Regions from separate parts of the Telluria mixta genome, predicted to be linked through region 4. Evidence: predicted binding sites of a transcription regulator. Region 4 holds the regulator's gene; each other region holds the start of a gene.
The links. Region 4 encodes sigma-54, which starts transcription at its own class of promoters, with help from an activator protein. Its sites were predicted from a motif close to TGGCANGNAANCTGCTTT; they were not measured.
Positions count from the first base shown of each region.

Region 1: P0M04_RS29210 (circularly permuted type 2 ATP-grasp protein) is a predicted target of sigma-54. The motif match lies at 1,273-1,290, and genes of this name have one in related genera.
Region 2: P0M04_RS18260 (flavin monoamine oxidase family protein) is a predicted target of sigma-54. The motif match lies at 1,062-1,079, and genes of this name have one in related genera.
Region 3: P0M04_RS08015 (DVUA0089 family protein) is a predicted target of sigma-54. The motif match lies at 925-942, and genes of this name have one in related genera.

Region 1 is NZ_CP119520.1:6,618,153-6,620,353, reverse strand. It holds gene P0M04_RS29210 (circularly permuted type 2 ATP-grasp protein) at 1-1,241, opposite strand, end outside; gene P0M04_RS29205 (GlxA family transcriptional regulator) at 1,393-2,201, shown strand, end outside.
Region 2 is NZ_CP119520.1:4,093,119-4,095,319, reverse strand. It holds gene P0M04_RS18265 (hypothetical protein) at 33-794, shown strand; gene P0M04_RS18260 (flavin monoamine oxidase family protein) at 1,128-2,201, shown strand, end outside.
Region 3 is NZ_CP119520.1:1,810,769-1,812,969, forward strand. It holds gene P0M04_RS08005 (ClpXP protease specificity-enhancing factor) at 1-95, shown strand, start outside; tRNA gene P0M04_RS08010 (tRNA-Thr) at 117-192, shown strand; gene P0M04_RS08015 (DVUA0089 family protein) at 266-886, opposite strand; partial or broken gene rtcA (RNA 3'-terminal phosphate cyclase) at 1,000-2,026, opposite strand; gene P0M04_RS08025 (RtcB family protein) at 2,051-2,201, opposite strand, start outside.
Region 4 is NZ_CP119520.1:1,507,743-1,509,943, reverse strand. It holds gene lptB (LPS export ABC transporter ATP-binding protein) at 1-327, shown strand, start outside; gene P0M04_RS06625 (RNA polymerase factor sigma-54) at 330-1,844, shown strand; gene hpf (ribosome hibernation-promoting factor, HPF/YfiA family) at 1,922-2,201, shown strand, end outside.

The DNA.
Region 1 (2,201 bases), 2.3 Mb from region 4:
TAGGTCGGGCACGCCGACAGGGCCAAGGTCGGCTGGGCGATGTAGCCGTCCGGGCGGGCGACGAGGCGGCGCCGGAAATCGTCGATCTCCTGCTTCGAGGCCGCGGGCCCGATCAGCATCCCGTAGCCGCCGGCGCCGTGGACTTCCTTGACGACCAGCCGGTCGAGGTGGTCCAGCGTGTAGGCGAGATCTTCCGGCCGCCGGCACTGCCAGGTCGGCACGTTGTGCAGCAGCGGTTCTTCCGACAGGTAGAAGCGGATCATGTCCGGCACGTACGGGTAGATGGACTTGTCGTCGGCGACGCCGGTGCCGATGGCGTTCGCCAGGGTGACGCGGCCGGCGCGGTACACGGAGAGGAGTCCCGGCACGCCCAGCGTGGAGTCGGCGCGGAAGGCCAGGGGATCGAGGTAATCGTCATCGAGGCGGCGGTAGATCACGTCCACCCGGCGCGGCCCGCGGATCGTGCGCATGTAGACGGCGTTGGCGTCCACGAACAGGTCCTTGCCCTCGACGAGCTCGACGCCCATCTGCTGCGCGAGGAAGGCGTGCTCGAAGTAGGCCGAGTTGTAGGTTCCCGGTGTCATGACGACGACGGTCGGGTCGAGCACCCCGGCCGGCGCGACGGAGCGCAGGTTCTCCAGCAGCATGTCGGGGTAGTGTTCGACGGGCGCGATGCGGTGGCGCGCGAACAGTTCCGGGAACAGGCGCATCATCATCTTGCGGTCTTCCAGCATGTACGACACGCCGGACGGCACGCGCAGGTTGTCTTCCAGGACGTAGAACTCGCCCTCGCCGGCGCGCACGATGTCGACGCCCGCGATGTGCGCATAGATGTCGGACGCGACGCTGATGCCCTGCATCTCCGGGCGGTACTGCGCGTTCTGGTAGATCTGCTGTGCCGGGATGATGCCGGCGCGGACGATGTCCTGGTCGTGGTAGATGTCGTGCACGAACATGTTCAGCGCCTTGATGCGCTGCGCGAGGCCCGCCTGCAGCTTCGCCCACTCGTGCGCCGGTATGATGCGCGGGATCGTGTCGAACGGGATCAGGCGCTCGGTGCCGGCGCCGTCGCCGTACACGGCGAACGTGATCCCGACGCGGCGGAACGTGAGGTCCGCCTCGGCGCGCTTGCGTTCGATCCGCTCGGGCGGCTGGTGCCTGAGCCAGTCGTCGAATGCGCGATAGTGTTCACGCACGGCACCCGCGCCGTCCGCCGTCATCTCGTTGAAAAAGTCTGTCATGGCCGCCTTCCGTGATGTCGACACAAAACTCGTATCAAGAAGCGTGCCAGCGGAATACGGCCCACGCTGCCCGATTCCGGTGCAGGCGGTCCAGCCTTGACATTGCCGGCCCGCACAGTAAGATCGCAGGATTCACCCAGCCGTACATACGATGACACCCGTCTACGCTTCGCCCCTCGTCCTGTTCGTCGCCTTCCCGGGCATGGGCCTGCTCGACCTCACCGGGCCGCAATCCGTATTCTGGTGCGCCGGCAAGCGGATGGCGGAGCGGGGCCTCGCGCCCTACGAGCGGCATACCGTCAGCGTGGACGGCGGTCTCGTGACGACGGCGGAAGGCGTCGCCCTCGACACGCTGCCGGCCGCGCAGTTCGCCGGACGCGCCATCGACACGATCCTCGTGCCCGGCGCGCCCGGGATTACCGCCGTGCTGGCGGACGTGGGCTCGACGGTCGACTGGGTCGCCGGCGCCGCGCCCCGCGCCCGCCGAGTCACGTCCGTGTGCACGGGCGCGTTCCTGCTGGCGCAGGCGGGCCTGCTGGACGGCCGCCGCGTGGCAACGCACTGGAACATGGCGGACGTGCTGGAACAACGGTTCCCGGCGCTGGACGTCGACCGCGAAGCGATCTTCGTACGCCAGGATCCCGTATGGACGTCGGCCGGCGTCACGGCCGGCATCGACCTCGCGCTGGCCCTCGTGGAAGCCGATTGCGGACGCGCGCTCGCGATGGACGTCGCGCGCGAACTGGTCGTGTTCATGAAGCGCGCCGGCGGCCAGGCGCAGCACAGCGAACTGCTGCGCGCGCAGACGCGCGACGACGCGGCATTCGACGCGCTGCACGGCTGGATCCTCGACAACCTGCACGACAGCGGCCTCACCGTGGAACGCCTGGCCGCACAGGCCCACATGAGCGCCCGCAACTTCGCCCGCGTGTACAAGGACAGGACGGGCAGCTCTCCAGG
Region 2 (2,201 bases), 2.6 Mb from region 4:
ATTCAAGTTCCTGAACTCATGAGGGAGCCGCCATGTTTCTGCCAAACGATGTGATCCAGTATGCCCGCCCGCTACGCACGATCCGCATCCTGTGGATCGCCCCCGACCGGCTGCTCGCCTGCACCTTCGAGCTGGGCCTGCCGCACAGCCAGCCGCGCATGGTCGCGCCGCATGTGCTGGCCGACGACGTGCTCACCGGCCGTGCCCGCCTGCTGACCGACGATCCGTACGCCGCGCCCGCCCCGCCCACGCTGCTGCCCCAGAAATACCGCGACCTGCAGGCGAAGGCCTGGGACATCGTCGCCGGCCTGCACGCGCACGTGCCCGCGCTGTACCAGCCGCGCGAGCGCGCCGCGCTGGTGGCCGCATGCGCGGCCGCCCACGGCGTGTCGCGGCCGAGCGTGCTGCGCTACCTGCGCCGCTTCTGGGAGCGGGGCCAGACCATGGATGCGCTGCTCCCCGACTACGGCAATTCCGGCGCGCCGGGGAAGACGCGTGGGGCCAACGCGGGTATCAAGCGTGGCCGTCCCCGCAAATCGGGCGATCATCCCGGCCAGAATACGGATGCCGCGATGCGCGCAACGTTCCGCGCCGCCGTTGCGCGCTATACCGCCACGCATCCCGAGTTTTCGCGCCGCGCCGCCTACCGGCAAATGCTGCAGGACTATTACCGCGACCGGCCGCCCGCCGACCTGCCCAGCTTCGGCCAGTTCAGCTACTGGCTGGACAAGGACGGCGCGCCTGCCGCGGGACGGCGCCATGCCGTTGCGGTGCAGCAAACGATTCTGCCCTAGCCAATCCGGTGCGGGCCGGCCCAGCATGGTGCAGTGCGACAAAGCGGGCCGGCCGCGCCAGTTTCCCCATCTGCTGCGCATAAAGACAAAACAAAGTCTGTTCGTCGACAAATAAAGTGCGCGCGATGCGCCGTCCAGCTGGTCGGCCCTACTTGCCGCCGAAACGAACTTTATTTGGCGTCTCTGCCTTACCCCAACCTTACGTTCGCCAAATGCAGAAAACAACTTTATTTTCGACGTAGATTTTTTCTCTTTACCACCTCTCGCTGGCACGTCTATTGCTGAAACTCAAGTGAACGAAGAAGGTTCCAGCAATAACCAGAAGAGGTGCGGATGAAACGTTTGACACGGTCGCTGACGCGGCGCGAATTTCTTCACCGGGCGGCAATGGTTGGCGGTTCGGCCTTGCTGCTCAATACGATGAACGCCTGGGGCATGGGCATCGCGTCCCGGGTCAATGCCCCGCCGGCGCTGTCCGGCAGCGGCAGGGGCAAGAAGGTCCTCATCCTCGGCGCGGGCCTGGCCGGCATGACGGCGGCGTATGAACTGGGCAAGCTGGGCTACAAGGTCGAGGTGCTGGAAGCGCGCCCCTTCGCGGGCGGACGCTGCCAGACGGCACGCAAGGGCTTCACCTTGCAGGAACTGGGCGGCGAGGCGCAGGCCTGCCGTTTCGACGACGGCCTGTACATCAACCATGGCCCGTGGCGCATCCCGCTCGACCACCAGTCGACCCTGCATTACACGAAACAGTTCGACATCCCGCTCGAGGTCATGGTCAACGACAACGACCACGCCTGGGTCTACATGGAGGATGCCGGCCCGTTCTCGAAGCAGCGCCTGCGCCAGGAACAGATCAAGGCCGACATGCGCGGGCACGTGGCGGAGCTGCTGGCCAAGTCCGTGCAGGCCAACCGGCTCGACACGGCGCTCACGGCGGACGACCAGCACCTCCTGCTCGACTACCTGGCGCACGAAGGCGCCCTGTCCACGCAGGATCTCGTGTACCGGGGCCGCAACGGCGCGGGTTTCGCCGAGCAGCCCGGCGCGGGCCTCAGGCCGGGCAAGCTCGCCGATCCGCTGGGCTTTCGCGAGCTGCTCGAATCCAAGGTCGCCAAGGTCTACAGCGCCGTGCAGGAATTCCCGATGCACGCGACGATGTTCCAGCCGGTCGGCGGCATGGACCGCATCGCGCAGGGATTCGTGAAGCGCGTCGGCCGCCACATCCGCTACGGCGCGGAAGTGCAGACCATCCGCCAGTCGGCCGACCAGGTCACCGTCACCGTCAAGGACGTCAAGAGCGGCAGGGTGTCGCAGGTGACGGCGGATTACTGCCTGTGCACGATCCCGCTGTCCGTGCTGCGCACGATCGACGCGGACTTTTCAAGCGGCTTCAAGGATGCGCTGAAG
Region 3 (2,201 bases), 300 kb from region 4:
TCCCGGCCAAGACCTCCGAGGTGTCGCATGTTCCCGACGATGATGACGAACCACCCAAAAAAGGTGGGCGTCCCACGTTGACCCGGATCAAATAAGGGTATAATTCTGGCCACATTGCCGGCTTAGCTCATCAGGTAGAGCAGTTGATTTGTAATCATCAGGTGGCGGGTTCGAGTCCTGCAGCCGGCACCAAGATTCAGCAGTAAAAACAAAGGGTTACGCGCTCACGCACGTAACCCTTTTGTATTTGGGCGCACAGGAAAGCTTACGAACGTCTGCGGCGCACCAGCCCGAGCATACCGATGCCCAGCAGCGCCAGCGACGCCGGTTCCGGCACGCCCGCCGCCGGCGTCGCGGCAGCGGTGTCGACGTTCAGGATATCGAATGCCCAATGCGCATCGCGCTTGTCGCCGGCCGCGTCGACGAAGCCATTGCGGAAGTTCTGGGCGGCCACGCCGTCGCGCGCGAAGCCCTCGGCGAGATTCGATCCGACGGCGAAGTTGTCGAACTGCTGGACCGTCACCGTGTAGGTCCCCGCCGCCAACTCGGTCGTGTAGTTGACGTCATAGCAGCGGCCCGTCATGACATCGGCTGCCACGTCACCGCACATGGCATCGTCCTGCTCATGGAGTTTGGCGCCCGTACCGTCGAACAGCGACAGGATCGGGTCGAAGCCGCCGCGGGCGATCGTGTCGCCGAGCGCATTCACGCCACCGGCATACGACCAGCTGCGCAGGTTCACGGTCGACGTGCCGCTCACCGTGAACGTGAAGCGCTGCACGTCGTTGTCGTGATTGAACGCGCCCGTGAAGGACAGGCCGGCAGCCTGTGCGCCAGTCGTAAAAACAGCCAAGGCCAGCATGCCGGCGACGGTTTTCAATGTCATTCTTATTCCCTAGGGTTATTAAGCACTAGGAAACCAAAGCAGCAAAACTTGTGCCATTACAAGATGCAATTGATTTACATAGAGAATTTGCTTTATGCGCCACGAATGTAAAATTATTCGACATCATTGCGCTCCACCGTACAACAGTCGACATCATCACGCCGGTCGAACGTAAACCGCACGGGCAGGAACGTCTCGATCACCTGTGCATTGGTACGCGCATGCATCGACACCTCGTCCAGCGTGAACCCGCCACCGCCGGCCAGTGCAAGCGGCAACATCATCTGGTCGGCCAGGTATTCGGCAAATGTCGCCTGCGACATGAGGTACTGGCGCGCGCGCTGCACCACCTGGCGCGCCACCTGTTCGGAGGTGACGGACTTTTCGCCGAACGCCGTGAACACTTCCGTCGCGTGTTCGTAGTCGAGGGTCAGCATCAAGGCATTGCCGGGCCCCTGGTCGGCCGGCAGCCCGCGTACCAGCAACTGGCCGTCTCCCCAGTTCATGGCCGTGCCGACGCATTCCAGTTCGCGCTGCGCGACCCGTCCCGGAATGCCGGCCACGAACGCCTCGGCGTACGCGGCCCGGCGTTCGCCGCGCGTCATCCACGTGCGCGGCCGCAGCTCGGCGCAGGGTTCGACGCGTGCCAGGACGACGCCGCCGCCGGCAGGATAAAAGCCGAAACGCTCCAGCTGGATGTCGATGCGGGCGCCCATCTCGGCCACGCGCGGGCACCAGGCGCTGCAGGAATTGCACGGGCGGCGCCATCGGGTTGTGCGTGCCGCCCGCGAGCCGCAAGGTCGACGGTTTGTCCGCCTTCAGCAGGGCCGGCAGCACGGTCTGCAGCACCAGCGTGCAGCTGCCGGCCGTGCCGATGGCGAATTCGTAGTCGCCGCCGCGGACCGGCCCCGGCACGAACGTCAGGTCCTGGCTGCCGAGCGCCGCGCCCGTCGCCTCGCCGCCGCACACTTGCATGGCCGCCTGCACGGCCACGAGGTGCTGGCGCATCAGGCCGGGCTTGGCGCGGTTGGCGCGGATGTTCCGGATGCGGAATGGCCGCCCCGTGATCATGGCAAGCGTCAGCGCGCTGCGCAGGATCTGCCCGCCGCCCTCGCCCACGGCGCCATCCAGTTCGATCATGTCATGTCCTTTCATCCCCTCACTTCATCCCTTAACGCAGACGACCTGCTTCAGGACGTGCACAACCTCCACGAGGTCGCTCTGTGCCTGCATCACGGCGTCGATGTCCTTGTAGGCCATCGGGATCTCGTCGATCACGTCGGCATCCTTGCGGCATTCGACGCCCTCGGTGGCG
Region 4 (2,201 bases):
CCGGCGCTGTCGCTGTCCGGTGGCGAACGCCGCCGTGTGGAGATCGCGCGCGCGCTCGCGACCAATCCGCGCTTCGTGCTGCTGGACGAACCGTTCGCCGGCGTGGATCCAATTGCCGTCATCGAGATCCAACGTATCGTGCGCTTCCTGAAGGAGCGCGGCATCGGCGTGCTGATCACGGACCACAATGTGCGCGAGACGCTGGGCATCTGCGACCGCGCCTACATCATCAACCAGGGGGCGGTGCTGGCATCCGGCCGACCCGACGACATCATCGCCAACGAATCGGTGCGCCGCGTCTACCTGGGCGAACACTTCCGAATGTAGTCATGAAACAGACGCTGCAACTCAAGACCTCACAGCACCTTGCACTGACGCCGCAACTGCAGCAGTCGATCCGCCTGCTGCAGCTGTCCACGCTCGAGCTCCACCAGGAAATCGAGCAGGTCCTGAGCGAGAATCCGCTGCTCGAACGGCTCGACGATCCGCTCGACCGCTCCGTGCGCCTGCTGGCGGACGGTGCCATAAATAACGCCACCATCGGCGCGCCGGCGTCATCGCAGGCGGGCGAGGCGCCCGCCGCCCAGGGCAACGGCGAAGAAGGCGGCAGTGCGCCCGCCGAGAGCGGCAATGGCGAAGGCGGTGACGCCGGCGGCGACAGCGGAGAAGGTGGCGGCGAAGGCGGCGAGGACTGGGGCGAATACGGCCGCAGCGGCAGCGGCGGCGGCGAGGAGGAGGACGGCCGCCCGCAGCTGGAGGCGAGCCCCGTCACCCTGCGCGAACATTTGATGGAACAGGTGCGCATGACGTGCTGCGCGGCGCGCGACTGCGCGCTCGTGGAGCTCGTCGTCGATGCGCTCGACGACAACGGCTATCTGGAAGAACCGCTGGAAGACATCCACGCGCGCCTGCCGGAAGAACTGGAAATCGAGTTCGAGGAATTGCGCACGGCGCTCGCTCTCGTGCAAAGCATGGACCCGCCCGGCGTGGGCGCGCGCAGCGCGGCCGAATGCCTGGCCCTGCAGATCCGCCGCATGCCCGGTGTGCCGATGGTCACGCGGCGCATGGCGCTCGTCATCGTCGAAAAATACCTGACGTGGTTCGCGCAGCGCGAATTCAACAAGCTGAAGAAGGCGCTCGATTGCGACGACGAAGACCTGCGCGAAGCCCAGGCCGTCATCCGCCAGTGCAATCCGCATCCGGGCGCGGCGTTCGCGTCGGACGTGTCGGACTTCGTGGTTCCCGACGTGATCGTGCGCCGCGCCAAGGATGGCTGGAGCGTGCAACTGAATCCGGAAGTGATGCCGCGCCTGCGCGTGAACAGCCTGTACGCCTCGCTGATGAAGCAGGGCAAATCGGAAACGCAGATGAACGCGCAGTTGCAGGAAGCCAAGTGGCTCATCAAGAACATGCGCCAGCGCTTCGACACGATCCTCCGTGTAGCTCAGGCAATTGTCGATCGCCAGCGCAACTTTTTTTCCCATGGCGCAGTCGCGATGCGGCCCCTTGTTTTACGTGAGATAGCTGATACACTAGGTCTACACGAGAGCACAATTTCTCGAGTCACAACTCAGAAATATATGCTGACCCCGCACGGCATGTTCGAGTTGAAGTATTTCTTCGGGAGTCACGTTGCCACCGAAGCGGGAGGCGAAGCATCGTCGACGGCAATACGGGCACTCATCGTTCAACTGACAGGAGCAGAAGACCCCAAGAACCCTTTATCCGACAGCAAGATCGCGGAGATGCTAGGGGAACAGGGAATGGTTATCGCGCGACGCACGGTTGCGAAGTACCGTGAGGCGCTGAAGATCCCACCCGTTAGTCTCCGCAAATCCCTGTAGCAAAGCTCTTGCAACACCACTGGCCCATTGCGCCGGATGCGCGCACTTGACGGCAGTGCATCTTCAAAGGAGTGTGTATGAATCTCACAATCAGCGGACATCATCTCGATGTAACTCCAGCCATCCGAGAATACGTACAGAACAAGCTCGAACGCATCACCCGTCATTTCGATCAAGTGATCGACTCCCACGTCATCCTCTGCATCGACAATCTCACCGAGAAAGAAAAACGCCAGAAAGCCGAGATCAACCTGCGCCTCGCGGGCAAGATCGTCCATGTCGCCAGTGCCGCGCACGACCTATACGCCGCGATCGACATGTTGATGGACCGCCTGGACCGCCAGGTCGTCAAATACA